DNA from 4 places in the Lentibacillus daqui genome. Region 4 is predicted to be linked to each of the others. Evidence: predicted binding sites of a transcription regulator. Region 4 holds the regulator's gene; each other region holds the start of a gene.
What was found. The regulator Rex, encoded in region 4, represses fermentation and respiration genes when NADH is low (regulators of the CRP and FNR family bind a similar motif). The targets are predictions, from matches to a motif close to TTGTGAAATATTTCACAA.
Positions count from the first base shown of each region.

Region 1: a site for Rex is predicted at 3,026-3,043, ahead of O2S85_RS13100 (nitrate/nitrite transporter). Genes of this name have one in related genera too.
Region 2: a site for Rex is predicted at 1,879-1,896, ahead of O2S85_RS08855 (hydroxymethylglutaryl-CoA synthase). Genes of this name have one in related genera too.
Region 3: a site for Rex is predicted at 3,182-3,199, ahead of O2S85_RS09555 (hemerythrin domain-containing protein). Genes of this name have one in related genera too.

Region 1 covers NZ_CP114176.1:2,581,417-2,586,099, reverse strand. Annotated here, with positions in the region: gene O2S85_RS13125 (spore germination protein) at 1-337, opposite strand, end outside; gene O2S85_RS13120 (beta-class carbonic anhydrase) at 626-1,180, opposite strand; gene O2S85_RS13115 (hypothetical protein) at 1,251-1,397, shown strand; gene O2S85_RS13110 (pentapeptide repeat-containing protein) at 1,626-2,345, opposite strand; gene O2S85_RS13105 (PadR family transcriptional regulator) at 2,398-2,727, opposite strand; gene O2S85_RS13100 (nitrate/nitrite transporter) at 3,138-4,637, shown strand.
Region 2 covers NZ_CP114176.1:1,753,874-1,758,556, reverse strand. Annotated here, with positions in the region: gene O2S85_RS08860 (RQC-minor-1 family DNA-binding protein) at 1-479, opposite strand, end outside; gene O2S85_RS08855 (hydroxymethylglutaryl-CoA synthase) at 630-1,805, opposite strand; gene pnpS (two-component system histidine kinase PnpS) at 2,202-3,578, opposite strand; gene O2S85_RS08845 (response regulator transcription factor) at 3,575-4,279, opposite strand; gene pstB (phosphate ABC transporter ATP-binding protein PstB) at 4,417-4,683, opposite strand, start outside.
Region 3 covers NZ_CP114176.1:1,879,768-1,884,450, forward strand. Annotated here, with positions in the region: gene O2S85_RS09535 (histidine phosphatase family protein) at 194-751, shown strand; gene O2S85_RS09540 (M14 family metallopeptidase) at 792-1,988, opposite strand; gene fdxA (4Fe-4S ferredoxin) at 2,201-2,440, shown strand; gene O2S85_RS09550 (acylphosphatase) at 2,552-2,827, opposite strand; gene O2S85_RS09555 (hemerythrin domain-containing protein) at 3,347-3,763, shown strand; gene O2S85_RS09560 (hypothetical protein) at 3,766-4,107, shown strand; gene O2S85_RS09565 (hypothetical protein) at 4,149-4,418, shown strand; gene O2S85_RS09570 (nitrate reductase subunit alpha) at 4,425-4,683, shown strand, end outside.
Region 4 covers NZ_CP114176.1:624,609-629,291, reverse strand. Annotated here, with positions in the region: partial or broken gene O2S85_RS03395 (class I SAM-dependent methyltransferase) at 72-812, opposite strand; gene O2S85_RS03390 (hypothetical protein) at 1,004-1,255, shown strand; gene O2S85_RS03385 (DUF2268 domain-containing putative Zn-dependent protease) at 1,371-2,162, opposite strand; gene O2S85_RS03380 (redox-sensing transcriptional repressor Rex) at 2,395-3,027, opposite strand; gene moaC (cyclic pyranopterin monophosphate synthase MoaC) at 3,008-3,517, opposite strand; gene O2S85_RS03370 (ABC-F family ATP-binding cassette domain-containing protein) at 3,685-4,683, shown strand, end outside.

The DNA of each region.
Region 1 (4,683 bases), 1.8 Mb from region 4:
AAATGAATAGTTCTCCGACCAGCAATCCTTTTAGAATGTCCTCCAATTTATCCACCGTGTGTCCGGTATTTTCGGGAATATCGTCTAAAATAGAATCATTGCTCCATTCCTCTTTGCTGCTTAACAGCGGATCAAGAATAAACTGACCAATGATGTTCAAGTCGACTTGATAGGAGATAAAAAACACTGCTGCTTTTTTACCACTATCCTGATTATATGTACGAAATAATAAGTCATCGTTGTTTTCAAATTTTTGGAGCATGATCTGCTCGAGTTCTTCCAGTTTGATCGGAAAGAAACTGTTTGTGTTTTTCTTCTGCTGACGATTTCTTCTCATGTGGACCTCCTGGAACAATATTACAGTCCGCTTATAAGTGATAAACTGATAACACCTAGTATGTGAAAAATCGCTGAAATTATTATAGAGATAGCGTAGAGGGTCAGCGGGAGCATGAGTGGTAGTTTGAGATTACTGAAATATCCAGATGGTCTGTACAGAGTGAAGTTGCGGTGGTTGCTTTTTATCTTATTTTATAAGGGGCGTAAACAATCAAGAAAAAAACTTTCCATAGATGGCCGATTTGATACCAACCATCCATGGAAAGTTTTTTCAATGGTGTGCTACTTATTCTGCTTTGGTAACAAGATCAAGTTTTCCTGTTGCCGGATCGATAACCAAGCCATGTACCTTAATTGCTGGGGGCAGAAGTGGGTGATTGCGCACAATATCAACACTTTGCTTGACGGAATCTTCAACAGTTGTAAATCCCTCGAATTCCTTATGTACATCAATGCCGGCATGTTCGAGTGTTGTTAGTGTATCTTCCGCAATACCTTTTTCAAGCATGGATTTTTTTAATACATCTGTATCCACGTGGGACATGCCGCAATCGTGGTGACCAATGACCATTACTTCTTCTGCTTTTAGTTCATAGATAGCGACTAGGATACCCTTCATGATACTGTCAAATGGGCTACGAATAATTGCACCGGCATTTTTAAGCATTTTTACATCGCCATTATGAATATTTAATGCTTTTGGCAACAATTCAACAAGTCGTGTGTCCATGCAGGTTACAATAACTAGGCGTTTATTGGGAATATTATCGGTTTTGTAGGGCTCGTATTCCTTTCCTTCTACAAATTTTTGGTTGTAAGCGAGTATCTCATCGATTTGCATCCAATCCACTCCTTCTTAAAAATCTCTTCTATATAACTATAGCAGGTTTTGATGCTGTTCGACCAGTCTGTTGTATAAAACGGGGAGTTATTCCATTGGTTATTTCAAACAAGGATCGATTGAGGTGAAAGAAGGCGAACAGGCGATGTCTAACTGGCTAAATTTTTCGGGATATTTTACTTTATTGCTTCAAGTGCGTGTTCAAAAAGGAGAATAAAAAGGACCGAGAAGTTCTAGGCGGCGTAGCTTTCAGACTGTTTATTTTGAATTGTCCGATCTATTTTGAGCAAAAGCCAATGTTCAACCTAAAGTGAGCATTGGCTTTTGTTTAAATCAGTCACCCATACTCATGCCTTTTAAAGTAACAGCCGTAATAAATCCTGTTACACAAACAATTGCCGTCGAAATAACGATAGCTGTTGCGATACTCATGAAATATACCCCCTTATATAATCGTAACGTTACTTAAGTCTACCTTGGCTCCATGTAAAAAGTTGTAGGTTAACTTATCCATCCTGGCCCCGGAAAAATCGGTTTTCCTTACATCTGACTGGCGAAATTGAACGCTTGTCAATATTGCATTACGAAATGATGCCTTCTTTAACGTGGATCCTTCAAATATCGTTTGATGAAAGGTTTCCCCATCAAAGACTAATCCCTCCAAATTGCTATTTTTAAAGTGTGTGCCATTATATATACAATGTTTGAAAGTTGCCCCTTTCAAATTCGCGCCTTTAAATAGCGTTCCGGTTAAATTGACATCTTCAAAAATGCATTGGTATAAATCACTGCCTTTAAACGTACTGTTGGTCAGGTCAGAATGGCTGAAATCGGATCCCTTTAACTCACTGGCATTAAATTTACCATCATGAACCGAAACCGAACGGAAATCTGAATCCCGGAGACGTTGGCAGGAAAAATTCATCTGTACGGCTTGCTCTAATTCATTATGTTTTAGATTAATGGATTCTACCAACTCCGATACCTCACCAATGGAGTCGATGGTTAACCTGTATGCTTCTTTATCACTGTATCCTTGTTGTTTGTAATCATCATATTTTTCTTTGAGATTTTGCGACAGTTCTTCTTCCAGTTCTTTGGCAGATTTTACATTTTGATAGGGCATAAAAATGCTGTGCACATGCGCTTTTATTTGGTCAATCATGGATCATTATCCTTTCTATTGTTTAACATTTTTCATTCGGGTACTTCATTTCTCATAACAAGCGTTCCAGAATCTTCTTTGCCTGTTCCCAGTTTTGTTTATTTTGTTTATAGGTTTCTTTCCCGCTTAATGTGATCGTATAATATTTTCTTCGTCCGCCTTGAGTCGCGTCCCCCCAATAGGAGCGGATGTTGCCTTCTTTTTCAAGCCGTTTCAAACTGGAGTACATGGTCGCTTCCTTTAATTCGTATTGTTCCCCTGAATTCGCCCGGATTAATTTACTAATTTCGTATCCATATTTATCTCCATTTAACAAAAGTTTTAAGATCATCGTATCAGCGTGTCCGCGCAGCAGATCGGAGGATAGCTTTGACTGAACCACATCCTCACCTCCTTGTGTATAATATATAATAAATTACTATATCTGTCAAAGTAATTTGTGTATAACAGCAAATATGTAAATGAATAAGGGGACTCGAATGAAAAAGATCAGCGGCAAACGGAAAAAAACAGCAAGCACTTGAATTATCACTTGAGAGTGTTGGCCAAATGTTTGGGAATAGTGCTTTCATCACGAAAAAGAAGCAGAGTGTGCTCCCCAAGTTCGGAAGGGAGGAAATAGAAAACAAAGGGAGAGAAACGGAAGAATGTCAAAAAGGTGTCATAATGATTGGATCTTTATGTGATTTTTTTCACAGTTGGTGAATGTGTTTTGTCATAAGCTAGTGATATGAAGGTAGGAAGGGATTTTATTCAGTTTTAAAAACCAAATCTGGAAAGGGATGGTTGAGCATGAATCGGCCAAATCTACAACTCTCGCTGCAATCCGTCAGTTTGATCGTTGGGTTTATGGTATGGGTGCTGATTTCCTCGTTGATGCCAATTATTAACGAAGACATTCATTTAACAGCCGGGCAAATGTCGCTTGTTACGGCGATTCCGGTTATTCTTGGATCTGTGTTAAGGGTTCCGATCGGATTTTATACAAATCGCTTTGGTGCCCGGACAATTTTTATGATTAGTTTTGTTATCCTTTTGTTTCCTGTGTTTTATATGAGTATTGCCAAGTCGTTTACCGATTTAATTATTAGTGGACTTTTCCTTGGGGTTGGTGGAGCCACGTTTTCTATCGGAGTAACCTCACTGCCAAAATATTATCCAAAAGAAAAACATGGATTAGTAAACGGGATTTATGCGGTAGGGAACGCAGGAACAGCAATCAGCACATTTTTTGCGCCGATGCTGGCAAAATCGTATGGCTGGGAAAATACGGTTCGCTTTTATCTTGTTTTGTTACTTGCATTTATTGTCATTAATTTTATCATTGGCGATCGCAAGGAGAAAAAAGTCAAGGTTTCCATGATGGCGCAAATCAAAAGTGTTTACCGCAATCAAACACTATGGTTTTTAAGTTTTTTCTATTTTATCACGTTCGGTGCTTTTGTTGCCTTTACCGTCTATTTGCCTAACTTTTTGGCATCACACTTTTCACTGGATCCGGTTGATGCCGGGATTCGAACAGCCGGCTTTATTGTATTGGCGACATTGTTGCGTCCATTAGGTGGCTGGCTTGCCGATAAATTTAATCCGTATGTGATTTTGATGATTATCTTTTTGGGAACCAGTATATCAGGTGTTATCTTATCCTTTTCACCAACGATTGGCCTTTATACGTTTGGAACGTTATCGGTTGCTGTTTTTGTCGGGATTGGAAATGGTACCGTGTTTAAGCTTGTCCCACTGCATTTTTCCAAACAAGCCGGGATCGTCAACGGAATTGTGTCGGCAATGGGCGGACTAGGGGGATTTTTTCCGCCAATTGTACTCACAACGGTCTTCAATTTAACCGGACACTATGCAATTGGTTTTATGGCATTGTCAGAATTTGCACTGGTCAGTTTTGTGATTGTCATTTATATGTATTATCAAGATCGCTTGAGTATTGAGGGACGAATTATTGAAGGAGCCGCGGAAGGCATCATGGTCACCAACAAACATGGTGTTATCCGAAACGTTAACCCTGCGTTTACGCGTATAACTGGATTTAAGGAAGAAGAAGTGAGAGGGAAAACGCCGAGTGTACTTAAATCGGGCAAGCATGATGAAACTTTTTATCAAGACATGTGGGAGATCATGCGGGAAAAAGGTTATTGGGAAGGAGAAATCTGGAATAAGCGGAAAAACGGTGAGATCTATCCCGAATGGTTGACCATAAGCCAGTTAAATAACAGCAAAGGACAGCCGCAGTATTATGTCGGGATGATGAGTGATATATCTGAAGTGAAAAAGTAAAAAAGAAGACCATATGACATCTTCTTTTTTTGCAGGAATACTTACC
Region 2 (4,683 bases), 1.1 Mb from region 4:
TGTTCCCATGCCTCCAGATACGGGATATATTTAGTTTCCCCCGATTCCTGCACTTTTTTCAATAGCAAAAGTATCATTCCTCGATTGCGATCCTTTAAGTAGGTCATATCTGGTATTGGTTGATCTTCTTCTATCCACTTATCCCATTCAGCCAAAAATTCATCAGCACGCCGATCCCGTTCAATATACCAGCCGCGTTCCGTGAACACAATCATCGGAAGTTTCCCTGAATATTGAATATCAAGGAAATCATAATCGATCATCCACTCAATTTTTTCCTTGACCGCTTCCATTTTTTCCGGTTTGAAATAACCATAGACTGGGCACTTGTCCAATTCTAGTGCAAGAACCTTTTTCTCTCGTGAACCTTTCAGGATTTTGGCAAGCAATGTCCGTCCGCCTTGTGCAATAATTTCATCTGCAGCCCGTAATATAGCCAGGATTTCATGTTCCGGTAATGATTGGGTCGCTGTTTCCATTGGGATTGTCCTTTCTTTAAAATAGTAATAGCCAAACTATCTTTCCGATTAATGTAACCATTATTATATACTTTTTACCGCTACCCTGCCAAGAAATAAAAATAGAACCATAGCATTGGCGCTCGCTATGGTTCTACTAATTTGTTACAGTTATTTAGCTGATTTATTGATGTATTGTCGCTTATTATCCGTTATACCTGCAAAGCAAATGGTTGCAGGATCCTGGTCGATTTCCAATTCCACCTTCCGATCATTCGTGGGTAAAGTTTCCTCAAAAATGGCTTCGTATTCAGGAACAGTTACCTCGGTACGTTCAGAAAATAGCTTGGTATGTTGGTCTATTTGCAGGTGTTTTCGGTAATTTGGTTGCAAAATTCCACTGAAGAACTCACCTACTGCACCCGAGCCGTAACTATATAACCCGATTCTGGATCCCGCCTCCAGGTTTTCTTTTTGTTCTAATAACGATAACAAGCTTAAATACAATGATCCTGTATAAATATTGCCGACCACCCGATTATACGCCGTACTAATTTGATAATTGGCCATGATCCGTTCCTGGTCCACTACTGTTCCTTCATCCAAAATGGTGCGCAACGCCTTTTTACCCATTTTTGTATATGGCAAGTGATAACAGATTGCTTCATAATCTTGCAGTTCCAGACCTGTCTTTTCTTTGTATTGCCGCCAAACGTTATTGAAAAACGCAATATACTGTTCATTGGAAAATTTTCCATCCACAAATGCCTTATCAGCGTAAATTGGCCGCCAGAAATCCATAATATCAGCGGTCATGTATGCATTATGTTCTTCCAAAACCATAATTTTTGGATCTGCACTAATGAGTAATGCAACTGCACCAGCCCCTTGCGTAGCTTCTCCCGAGGTATTCAAACCATAACGGGCGATATCTGATCCCAATACCAGCACTTTGCTTCCTGGATGTAGTGCGATATGCCCTTTAGCCATTTGGATACCAGCAGTTGCCCCATAACAGGCCTGTTTTAATTCAATGGCGCGTGCTTGTGGTTTTAACCCAAGCAATTGATGAACATATACCGCTGCTGATTTGGAGTGATCAATCCCCGACTCCGTTCCAAAAATAACAAAATCAATCTTCTCTTTATCATCGTCATCTAATATTTTCAGGGCCGCGTTTGCTGCAAGTGAGACAGCGTCCTGAGTTAGCGGTGGAATTGCCATTTTTTCCTGGCCGATTCCGATTGTAAATTTCTCGGGTTCTACATTTCTACTGACAGCCAGTTTGTTCATGTCTACATACAAATGAGGTGTATAAAAGCCTATTTTATCGATTCCTATTTTCAATTTTCTTCTCTCCTGCTTGCTATAAAATTTATATATCATGTGCTGGAGAAAAACCCCAAGCCGCATCGATACTTCGTGATTATTTTCACATACCTGTACAACCTTAAGTTAACAGTATAAATAATAATATAAATGGGTGTGAAAAACAATGAAAAGGTTGCACTGGGACGGACCTGGTTAAAACTACCAGGTCCGTATCGAGCAGTTTGTATAAATCGGCAATTAAGCCGTCCCGTTCAATTCAGTTGACGGCTTTCCAGGAAAAATATAATAGTGCTGTCCTTAATGATTTTATTCGGGACACTTGTAGCGATTCCAACTTTATTTACCTCTTAAGCGAGGGTCGTGTATTATTGTAATACTCGCTTCTCCATGGTTGATCCGATATTGTAAGTTCTATTCTTGTGACCTAGGGAATATAATTTTAAACGTTGTCCCTTTCCCGATCTCGCTTCTTACATCAATTCTTCCGTTGTGCGCCTCTGTTAAGTGTTTAACGATGGCAAGCCCAAGACCTGTACCGCCGGAATTCCGGCCCCTTGCCTTGTCAACGCGATAAAAACGCTCAAAAATTCGCGGAATTTCATCCAAGCTTATTCCTATCCCGTTATCCTTGACAATAAATTCAACAGTACGAGGGAAACCTTCAACATGAACATGTATAAACCCTTTTTCGGGGGAATAAACAATAGCATTTGTGATAACATTAATGAACATTTGTTTCAAGCGAAAAGGATCGCCCTCGATCACGGTATGTCCTTTCGCCCCGGATTGTATATCAATGCTTTTTTCTTTTGCTTCTTCTTGTAGTAATTCAAGCGTTTCATCTACAATTTTGCTAAGATCCACTTCTTGCCAATTCAGTTGAAACGTATCACTTTCAATTTTTGAGAGTTCCAGTAAATCATAAATTAACGCTTCCAATCGCTCACTTTCTCTCAAAATAATCGTCATAAATTTCTTTCTAATATTTTCATCTTTCATCTCTTCATCCAACAGTGTTTCGGCAAATCCCTTTAGAGAGGTAACAGGGGTTTTTAATTCATGGGACACATTAGCAACAAATTCTTTTCTTACTTTTTCTAGTTTCTTTAGCTCAGTAATATCACGAAGGACGACAACAATTCCTTTCGCATGACTGGAACCGTGTTTAATTGGGGCACAGTAAATGTCAATATATCGTCTTTCAATACCAAGCGGCAGGATAACGGATTGACGTACAATCGTTTCGTTAACGATGGATTCATGTATTGTGTTTCTAACTTCCTCATCATGGAGAACATATTGATAGTTTTTGTGGAACCAATCTCCTTTTTTAATATGAAACATATCCTGGAAGGTTTGATTGGCAAGCCGTAAATGCCCGTCCATATCAATGAGAAGTAAAGAACTGTCAATGTTTTCAATTAACGTCTCCAACTGGTCTTGTTGAATCTGGGATAACTTGACCGTTTTTTGCAAGCTTTCTCCAAGTTCGTTCAAATGACGATTTAGCTGACCGGTGGATTTCGGCTTATCTATGTATGTACGTGTACTGAAATTACCAGCTGTGAACTGCTTGATCATTCTAACCGATTCATCCAATGGTTTTGCAAAATTCCTAATGACAAAATATCCAATGAATAGGAACAAAAGGAATGTCGATATTAACACTACGGAAACGAGCAACAAGTGTCCTGAAAACAAAAATAGCACAATTCCGGCACCTAATAGTAACACCAATAATATCCCACTCAATATAGCCATAAATTGGAATACGATATGGTGTATCATTTGGGTTCCTCCAATTTATATCCAAATCCGCGAACCGTTTTTATATAACCCGGTTTTTTCGTATTTTCTTCAATTTTTTCACGCAAATGGCTAACATGCACATCAGCAATTCTTGTGTCACCGACATAATCAAAATTCCAAACCGCATTGAGAATTTGTTCCCTTGAAAGAACATTGCCCTTATTTTGTGCTAAATACACGAGTAATTCAAATTCCTTCGGCGTACATTCCATTTCCTGGCCTTTGAAATAAGCTTCATATTTTTTGGGGTAAATTTCCAATTCACCAATGACTATTTGTTCTTCCTTTGATAATTCCAATTCATCATTTGCAAGAATGGTACGTCGGAGTACCGCCTTTACGCGGGATACGACTTCCCTCGGACTGAATGGCTTGGTAATGTAATCATCCGCCCCCAGCTCAAGACCGAGTACTTTATCAAATTCGTCATCCTTTGCCGTTAGCATAATAATCGGGGTGAGCAATTTCTGTTCCCTTAGCTGTTTGCAGACATCTATTCCATCCATCCCCGGCAACATTAGATCAAGAACAATTAAATCAGGCTGTTTTTCTTTGACTAGATGGAGAGCGGTAAGACCATCCGTGACGGGTATTACCTCATAGCCGGCTTTTGTGAGATTAAATTCAAGCAATGTAACGATGGAGATTTCGTCATCGACAACCATGACTTTTTCGTTCATTTTCACACTCCATTCTGCGTTTATTGTTTAACGGACTTTTGTTCCACACATCAGGGGACACTATGTTTAATATATACAAATCATTTGAAAACCTCAATGAATGTTAACATTTGCTTCAGGAATCACTCAGGGTTTATTTATCCGAACTTACCTGAGATATAGTCTTTCGTACGTTGATCAGACGGATTTGAAAAAATGGAAGCTGTATCAAACATTTCCACCACCTCACCATTAAGGAAAAATGCAGTTTGATCCGAAATCCGTGACGCCTGCTGCATATTATGGGTTACGATCACAATGCTAAATTTTTCTTTTAATCTTTGGATAAGTTCCTCGATTTTCAATGTTGATACCGGGTCGAGCGCAGATGTCGGTTCATCCATTAAAATGACACTTGGTTTCAC
Region 3 (4,683 bases), 1.3 Mb from region 4:
CGACTCAGTGGAAATGTTTATTTTTTAAATTGTGTATACTTTTGTCATTTCCTGTCAATAATTAGCATAATAGCGAAACTACTGGGGAAACATTTCACTTTATCTTTTCTATTTTTTGCAGTTAGTGTTATAATTTTATTTAATTAATAGTATCACCGTTAAAAAATTATTGTCACATAAAGGACTGAATAGATTGAAAAAAATATTCTTGGTTCGTCATTGTGCGGCTGACGGTCAGCATAAAGATTCCCCGTTAACATACGAAGGGTTACGGCAAGCGCAATTACTTTCTACATTTTTTAAAAACCAGCGTATTAAATTCGACAAAATTATTTCAAGTCCTTACTTGCGTGCAATAGAAAGTATTAAACCATATGCTGAACAGGTTAATGCTAGAATTGAAGTGAATGAAAATTTGCGGGAACGAATCTTAAGTGAACAACCGATTGATGATTGGCTAGGTATACTCGAACGATCATTTTCAGATCTTGATTTTGCGTTGCCTGGTGGTGAATCCGGTAACGATGCCATAAACCGGGCAAATTCTGTTTTGGATACCATTTACGCTGACGATGCTTTGCAAAATGTTATTATTGTCAGCCATGGTAACTTAATTGCATTATTGCTAAAACAGTTTGATCATTCCTATGGCTTTGAACAATGGAAGAAACTAAGAAATCCGGATGTTTATGTGATTCATACTGATCAAAAAGCAAAAACAGTGGAATGTTTATGGAATGGTAATGAATGAAGTACACCAGATTCGGCGGGGAATGGATTATGCCCCGCTTTTACACAGGCAAGTATAAGTTGGCCAACAGAATTCCCAGACTTTCCCGATAAATAACAGTAAATTGTTCGATGGGTAACGGGTTTACCCCACAACCAAGTTCAATTGTAAAACCGGGATTTTGAAACGCTTGAATAAACCAATCTTTAAATCCTGCATAGTTATCCAAAACATGAACCGGGCGATAGCCGCTTACTCGTGCATACTCATCCGCCTGACACGCTGAATGTTTAGGTTCCAGTCCTAAAAATCCCCAATATATTTCCCGTCCTTGTGTATGAAACGCCATCACTCGTGAAAAATTTCTTGTTTTAACAAGCTCGGCCATTGCGATTGATTCCGGTTCAGACAGAGGGGCAGTTCCTGGAAAATCCCTCGGACCTGGTACCTTTGGTTTTCTTTGTGCTTCCTTTTCCCATAATGCAGGGTATTGCTTGTTAAGATCAACACCCAAAATATTTGCTTTCCAGCTGGAGAAATCCGCATTCTGATCGTTTAGTTGGCATACGTCAGCTTGATATGATCCGGCAGCAGTTGAACCATTTAAGACAAGATTCACGCCATCAGGATTTACCATTGGAACAATTGACAGACAAGTATTAATATATTGAGATAACATATAAACATCAAGGATCGAAGTATTATTTGTAAGTGACAGTGCATATTGATTTACAAATTTCATAATAACCGAAGTAGTGATCCATTCATTGGCATGAAACGACCCATTGATATGTATATGTTTATCTCCCATACCAATTTGCAGTTCAACAATATCTTTGCCCATAACAGAATGGCCAATCGATTGACCAATGATGAATGGGTAAACGGTTATCAGCTGGTTGATCGTTTCCACCAGTTGTTCATATGTATATGGCTCACCATCAGGTACAATTAGCTCATTAATGCGTTCTGGAATGTATATCCGTTGTCCAGTTTGAATATGACAATTTTTTACAAATGGGTTCACTAATAATATTGCATCCATTGGGAGATGATAATGATTGGCAATCTCCCATAATGTATCTGTTTCAGCTACTATATATTCACGTAAACGGTAACCAGGAATTTGCAAACTTGCCCCAGCCTCAATTGAATCTGATGTCAGCTTGGGGTTTGATTTTTCAATTAAAACGGCTGGAATACCAAATAGTTGGCTAAAATACCATAATGAATCATTGCGTCGTACCGTAACTTCCATTCAATTTCCTCCTCTGACTAGAGATATCCAGCAATCAGTATCTCTACTTTTCCTATTATTAATCCTATGACAAAACAGACAAAAAGATGAATTTCAGCGAAAATCTTGAAAGAATCAGGGTTGTTCGTTACTATATTAGTATACAAATTTTACTTTACTTTATGGATGAATTTGTACATATAGAGAAAAGGTATTGAAAGGAGGATTTTCACGTGGCATTTGTGATTACTTCACCTTGTTTGAATGAAAAATCAGGCGAGTGTGTGGAAGTATGTCCTGTTGACTGTATAGAAGAAGGTAAAGATATGTTTTATATTGATCCCGATATCTGTATCGATTGCGGTGCATGTGAAGCAGTATGTCCTGTCGAGGCAATTTATATGGAAGATGAAATACCAGAAGAAGAAACGAAATACATTGAATTAAATCGGCAATTTTTTGAAGACCGGTAAGTACCCCAGCCGCTGGAAGTTGGAGCCGGGTGAGGGAATAAAGCTATGAATTTTATACTGCCTTAACTAGTAGATAAAGCCACTATGGGGTACATGGTGGCTTTATCTATATTATTGTTTGATTGAAAAACCGGTAAAATCTTGTTCGGTTGCTGATGTTGATTCAACTTGTATCTGATCAACACGAATAAATGGACTAAATCCAGACTTCATATCCTCCAAATATTGTTCGATATTTGTATGATCTCCGGCAATTTCCATCTCCACTGTGCCATCTTCCTTATTTCGCACCCATCCAACCAGTTTATGCTGTACCGCTGATTGTTTTGCTGCGTAACGAAATCCAACACCTTGAACGCGACCACTTACGATTACGTGAATTGCCATTGTTTTATATATCCCCCTTATAATTATCGTTCTGTCTATATATTACTTAACCATAAACAGATAAAATAAAACACAATGGAGCGATTTCTTTATCACCATTAACCGGCAGTAATACCCCCATTGATTGAAGTTTCACTTTATAAAAAACACGGTGATTAGGGATTAAAAGGTTTTCATATTGGTAATGCTCATAGTAACAATATAGGATCAAATGTACAGTAATAATTGGCGAAAAGATGCTGAAACCTGCGTGCAGCCAAGATGGTGGAACAAGTAATTTGTATGCGGTATCAAAACCAATGTAACATCACTTTTTAAGCTTGTACTACTGGAAAAAGTGTCAAAAAAGCAACAACGTGACAATTCTCACATTAATTTGATTACGTATTGTTATAAGATTTTTACCATGTTATGCTACATTTGTATTAAGGAAAAAGAAAAGTACTGTTATAGTTTGAATCAACTTTTGACTAATACAGTTCTTTTATTCAGTTTAAGTAAAAAATAGGAAGTGATGAGATGTCAGGGCCTGCTTTAAAGCATGTGGACAGTCACGCGGCTATCCATGAAGCCGCATTAAATGAAGCAGCAGAGTTAACGGAATTACTCGACAAGCTTGTAAAAGACGGGCATGTCGAAAAAGCTTTGGAAGTGGCATTTGTTACCGTGGAACATTGGGAAACTCGTACACTAAGGCACGCCGATTCTGAGGAAGAAGGATTATATAAAGAACTTGCTGAAGCTGATCCGTCCTTAAAAGATTCGATTGTAGAATTAACACGTGATCATAATCTGTTAAGACTGCTAGTTGCAGAAATCAGAACATTACTTGATCAAGGGACGGTCAACGATTACATTGTGCAACGATTTCAAGCATTAATTATTGTTGATGAGCTTCATAATCGATCAGAAGAGAAGATTTTACCTGATCATTGACCATGTCATTATTGGAGGTGGAAACATTGACATCAGAAAATGAAAAAACTCCGAAAGAAAGATCATTAAGGATTTGTTTTCCAAAGTTATACAGACAAATTGTTACAAAACTGGAAGACTTTCATATTCACCCATATGATCTGCAAATAAATATAAAAGAGAAAAAGGGGAGTTACCAATTAATTCTTCATTATGGGAAAGGATACTCCCACACTGTGTCGCAACATTTTACAGCTGTGCAACTGAACGAAATGGACCCGGGTATTATTGATTTCGTTCTGCAAAACGTGGATGCGATTAAGGAAGTAATGGTTGCCGATTACTTTAAAATGATGAAAGTGTAAACCACTGGGGTATCCGATATTTGTAGAAAGGAAGATTGTCAATGTTTATGTTTGAAGAGGATGCCAATCTTGTTCAAGACCGTGAAGATTTGATTGCTGTACTTCGAATGCGGTTTGGGAATATACAACCAGGTGTAGTGGATGCTGTTTATAAGATCAGTGATATGAACACTCTGGAGCGCTTGATCCTGGTTGCAGCAAATGCACCGGAATTAAAAATATTTCTCGAGGAGTTGGAAGAAGGATCCGGCACATTTAAATTGTTGGGGGAACGCTTTAATCCAATTGATTCATTACATGAAGAAGGGTGATTTCCGTTGAGAAAAACAAAAAATAAGCTACTGGATTCATTAAAACATATTAAACGCGGTGAGCAAATCAATCAGAATTGGACAGAGGAAAGTCCGCGACCACACGCCTGGGAAGACATATATCGCAGACGCTGGCAGCATGATAAGGTTGTTCGATCCACACATGGTGTTAACTGTACCGGTTCATGCAGCTGGAAAATTTATGTTAAAGACGGGATTATCACATCGGAAACGCAGCAAACAGATTATCCAACTACCGGCGATG
Region 4 (4,683 bases):
TTCTTCCTGTCAAAAATTGATGCTCTCTTCTACTTACTTCATGGTAGCCTCGACAGACTTATGTGCCTGAACTATCCCTTTTTGGCCCGGTAAACTACATATTTCAATCTATTGGCGAACGCCTCGGTCAACAACTGATGATGATCCCAAATTTCATATAATGCAGGATCCAGAGCAACGGAAAAATCAATTTCCTGCTGGGCAAATGCCTCTGTATCAAAAGACTGCCTCATCAGCACCTCAGCTACTGTATCTTCCTTAAAACTGTCAACTGTACGAAAGCCAGCCATTTTAAAGATTCTTTTCCAATCGGACGCTTTTGGAATTTCGTGAAGTCCATATAACGACTGGAATTCACCGAGTTCCTCTTTGGAAAGTGAATCAGCTGCCGTCATTTCCAAATCAATCAGAACTCCCCCTGTGCGCAAAAGCCGCCAATATTCATTTACCGCTTTCTGAATATTGGTAAATACTGTAACGGACTCAACGATAATCCAATCAAAAGTGCCTGCTTCCAGTTGACTGTTTTCGATGTTCCCTTTGACCAAATCAACGGTAACTTCCCGATCGGTGAATCATTCTTTTGACTTTTCAATCATGATTGGATGCTGATCCATCGCTGTTACATGGCAGCCATATTTATCAGCCAGGAAAGCAGCCGTTTGTCCTGTCCCGCAACCAGCGTCTAGTATATGATCCGTTGATTTAATCGGAAGTTCCCGGACAATTTCTTTAGTAAGCGGTAGCCCGCCTGGATGCGCTCCACCCACACCAAGGTACGCCAACAAATCATGATACGTGTACCTTTCCATCCACTTTATCCCTCCGTTTTAACGTAATTTAATGAATTCCCCGAGACTATTGTCCAATCATCAGGGGGGGTAAATACATAAGGTATTATTACAGCAGTGAATGATTGATTTCACTTGTTTGCTTTATCTATTGTGAGAAAACACATCAATAGAAGGATACCTTTATGGTTAAGAAAGGAGTAAATTGAAGAATGCCTGTAAATCCTTATTATCATCGATGCATGGAATGCAGGGGCAGACCAGTAAGGATTAGAACGAAAGATGGTCGGGTACATCATGGGATTGTTGATCGGGTCACACCTACCCATGTCTACCTTCGTCCAATGCACAGAGGTCTTGGCGGGTACGGCTACGGATGGGGATTTGGTGGGTTTGGGCTGGGATTTGTCTCAGGAATTGCCCTTGGTGCCATTGCAGCATTTTCCCCACTTTTCTTCTGGTAAAAAAACGTACCAAGACGACGGAATGTGTGGATGATTCGTTTGCCCTCCCTTTAAATACCTTACCGGCTGCTTGCCACATGTTACAAAGCCTGCCAATATAGCGGGCTTTGTAACACTATTTTGGAAAGTCGGACTCCTTTAGAATTGTTTCTGCTGGGACATCCAACATCTGCTCAATGGTACTATTTGTATTCGCTACATAGGAGGAAACCATATGATAGCCGGCATTATAACCGGCCCATCGCGGAATAAATCCTTTTCCATACAGCAATTCATAGTGCCTGCGTTCGGCTCTTTTTACGGTACAATTTGGTTGAAGCCATTTTTCCCAGTGATACAAGGCCGTTTTGGATGGATAAAGGGTTGCCCATTTTGCCAGGTGTTCCTTGCCCAGGCGCTCTTCCACGGCCATTTCCGCCAAACCTTCCAGAACAATAGAATCAAGCAAATCCATGTTTGCTTCGGATTTATCAAGGTGTTTTAACCGGCATACATGATTATATTCATGAATCAGCAGTTTCTCCAGCTCAACTTTTTTATTGTATGGGGTGACAAACAAAAACACTTTATCCGGATAGGACAAACCGGATAGCCCGTTAAAATCAGCCTGGAGTTTTCGATTTTGCACATTGGAAGGCAATATAAAGACAGGGACATCGGGGCCATGCCAATCTTTTCGCAGCTTGGTTAGTGATGTCTTCACGGTCTCCCAACAATTTTTTTCTTTTAACGATTTGATGATTGACTTATCGTCCGGGCTTGGCAAAAACAGCCCGTTTCTCAGTAAATGCTCATGAATTTCAACAGTATTTGCATGATGAAAATAGGGTTTTAGTCTGCCGCTTATTTGCTCTTGGTGATGTTTTCTTACCTTTATTTGGGATGTTTCCTTATCTTTTTTTGCCATGTACGCGTCAAGCCACTTAGATGTTTGCACAACCGCCATTTACAACCAATCCTTTTCCAAAGTTGAACGATCACTATACTATATGACAGATAACCCAAATTGTTCCGGGGCAAAGGGACGGTTCTTCTGTTCCGGCAATCTTTCACATGGAAAAAAACGGTGGGACAAGGATCCTGTCCCTCTGTCCCTAAAGGTGAGGCAGGAGAACCGACCCGAAACCGGCCCTCTGTCCCTACAATGGATAATGTTTTAAGAAATAGACGAGTGCTTGCAGTTCTACAGCTAAATCAATATGATGGACACGGACATTGTCGGGGACTGTTATTCTGGCTGGGGTAAAATTCAGAATGCCAGCGATTCCCTGGTTGACAAGCCTTTCTGTAATTCCATCCGCTTCGCTTGCCGGTACAGTCAGGATAGCCACTTGTACGTCGCCGAGCTTTTCTTCCAGCTCGCTAATATGATAGACAGGTATCCCGCCAATATCGGTTCCCACTTTTTCTTTATTGGTATCAAACGCCATTACGATTTTGGTGTTGTTGTTTTTCATAAAATTATAGTGCAAAAAAGCCGTACCAAGATTTCCGACCCCAATGAGGGCAACCTCGGTTGTTTCATCCTGATCCAGCGTTTTCCGGAAAAAGCCAAGCAAATATTCTACATTATAGCCATAACCTTTTTTTCCCAAAGCACCAAAGTAACTAAAATCACGACGAATGGTGGCTGAGTCCACTTTAACTGCATCACTTAATTCCTTGGAGGAGACGCGCATTTTCCCCTGAATGTGCAGATTGTTTAAAAACCGATAATATAGAGGTAATCTTTTTGCTGTTGCTTGCGGAATCTTATTTTGCTCCACCGTTATCCTCCCCTTGTTCGCGATGATAGTCACCGGATTTTCCGCCTTTCTTCGCTAATAAGCGTGTTTCTCCAATGATCATGCCCTTATCAATCGCCTTACACATATCATAGACGGTTAATGCTGTCGCAGTAGCAGCAGTTAATGCCTCCATTTCCACTCCCGTACTGCCTTTTGTTTTGACAAACGCTTCTATTTTCAATTCAAACACGTCATCTTTGACATGCCAATCAAATGAAATATCGATCCCTTTCAATGACAATGGATGACACATGGGAATCCAGTCAGATGTTTTCTTTGCCGCTATAATACCGGCTACTTGAGCGACCGCTAGTACGTCGCCTTTTTCTATTTGATGATCGTTGATTTTTTGATAAATTTCTTCTGAGACTTTAACACTGGACGCAGCAATGGCCGTTCGTTCTGTCTCAGCCTTTTCACTTATATCCACCATACGGGCTCGTCCCTGTTGATTAAAGTGTGTGAAATCCGCCATTTTTTCAACTCCATTTCGCTTTCAACCGTACTTCTTATAGTTTAACAGAAACAGGAACAGAAGTCGTGATTTATTTCACATTCAAAAACCGCAGTCGAAATGACCTACCTTATACTTTCTAACCTTCCAAGAATACGATACACTAATGTGGATGAGGTGAACGATTTATGATTATCATGCAACTAAATGGCATTTCCAAATCCTTTGGCGCGGAACAAATATTATCGAATATAAAATTGGAAATAAAAGATAAAGACCGAATTGCTATTGTCGGGAGAAACGGAGCAGGGAAATCTACCTTGCTGAAAATAATGGCTGGAGAACTTTCCCATGATGAAGGGGAAATACACAAACCGAAAGATCTTTCCATTGGCTATTTGTCCCAACATACAGGACTTGAATCCGATAAAACCATCTGGGAAGAAATGCTGACGGTTTTTCAAGACTTAATGAAACAAGAAAAACGCTTGCGTATCATGGAACAACAAATGGCAGATACAGATTCGCTTTCCCAAGAGGATTATCAACAGCTATTACATGACTATGACCGGGCACAACAGGCCTTTACAGCAGGTGGCGGATATCGTTACGAGGCAGAGATAAAATCTGTACTGACGGGGTTAAACTTTCAGGACTATGATGACAGCACCCCGATCAATGCATTGAGTGGCGGCCAGAAAACCCGGCTTGCCCTGGGTAAACTGCTGTTGATGAAACCAGATCTGCTTATCCTTGACGAACCAACCAACCATCTTGATATTGATACACTTGCATGGCTGGAAAATTATTTAGTCGGTTATCCCGGAGCGGTTACTATTGTTTCCCATGACCGCTACTTTTTGGACAAAACCGTGACGATTGTTTATGAGATCTCTTACCATCATACAAAAAAATATCATGGAACCTATAGTAAATTTTTAGAACAAAAGGCCCAGCAATTTGAACAGAAAATGAAAGAATATGAAAAACAGCAAACAGAAATCAAACGAATGGAAACCTTTATTCAAAAAAATATTGTCCGGGCATCGACAACGAAGCGCGCCCAATCCAGACGAAAACAATTGGAAAAAATGGAGAAACTGGATAAACCTGCCGGGGAGGAATCATCAGCACATTTCACATTTGAGATTGCCCGCAGAAGCGGAAATGATGTACTAAAATTAAAT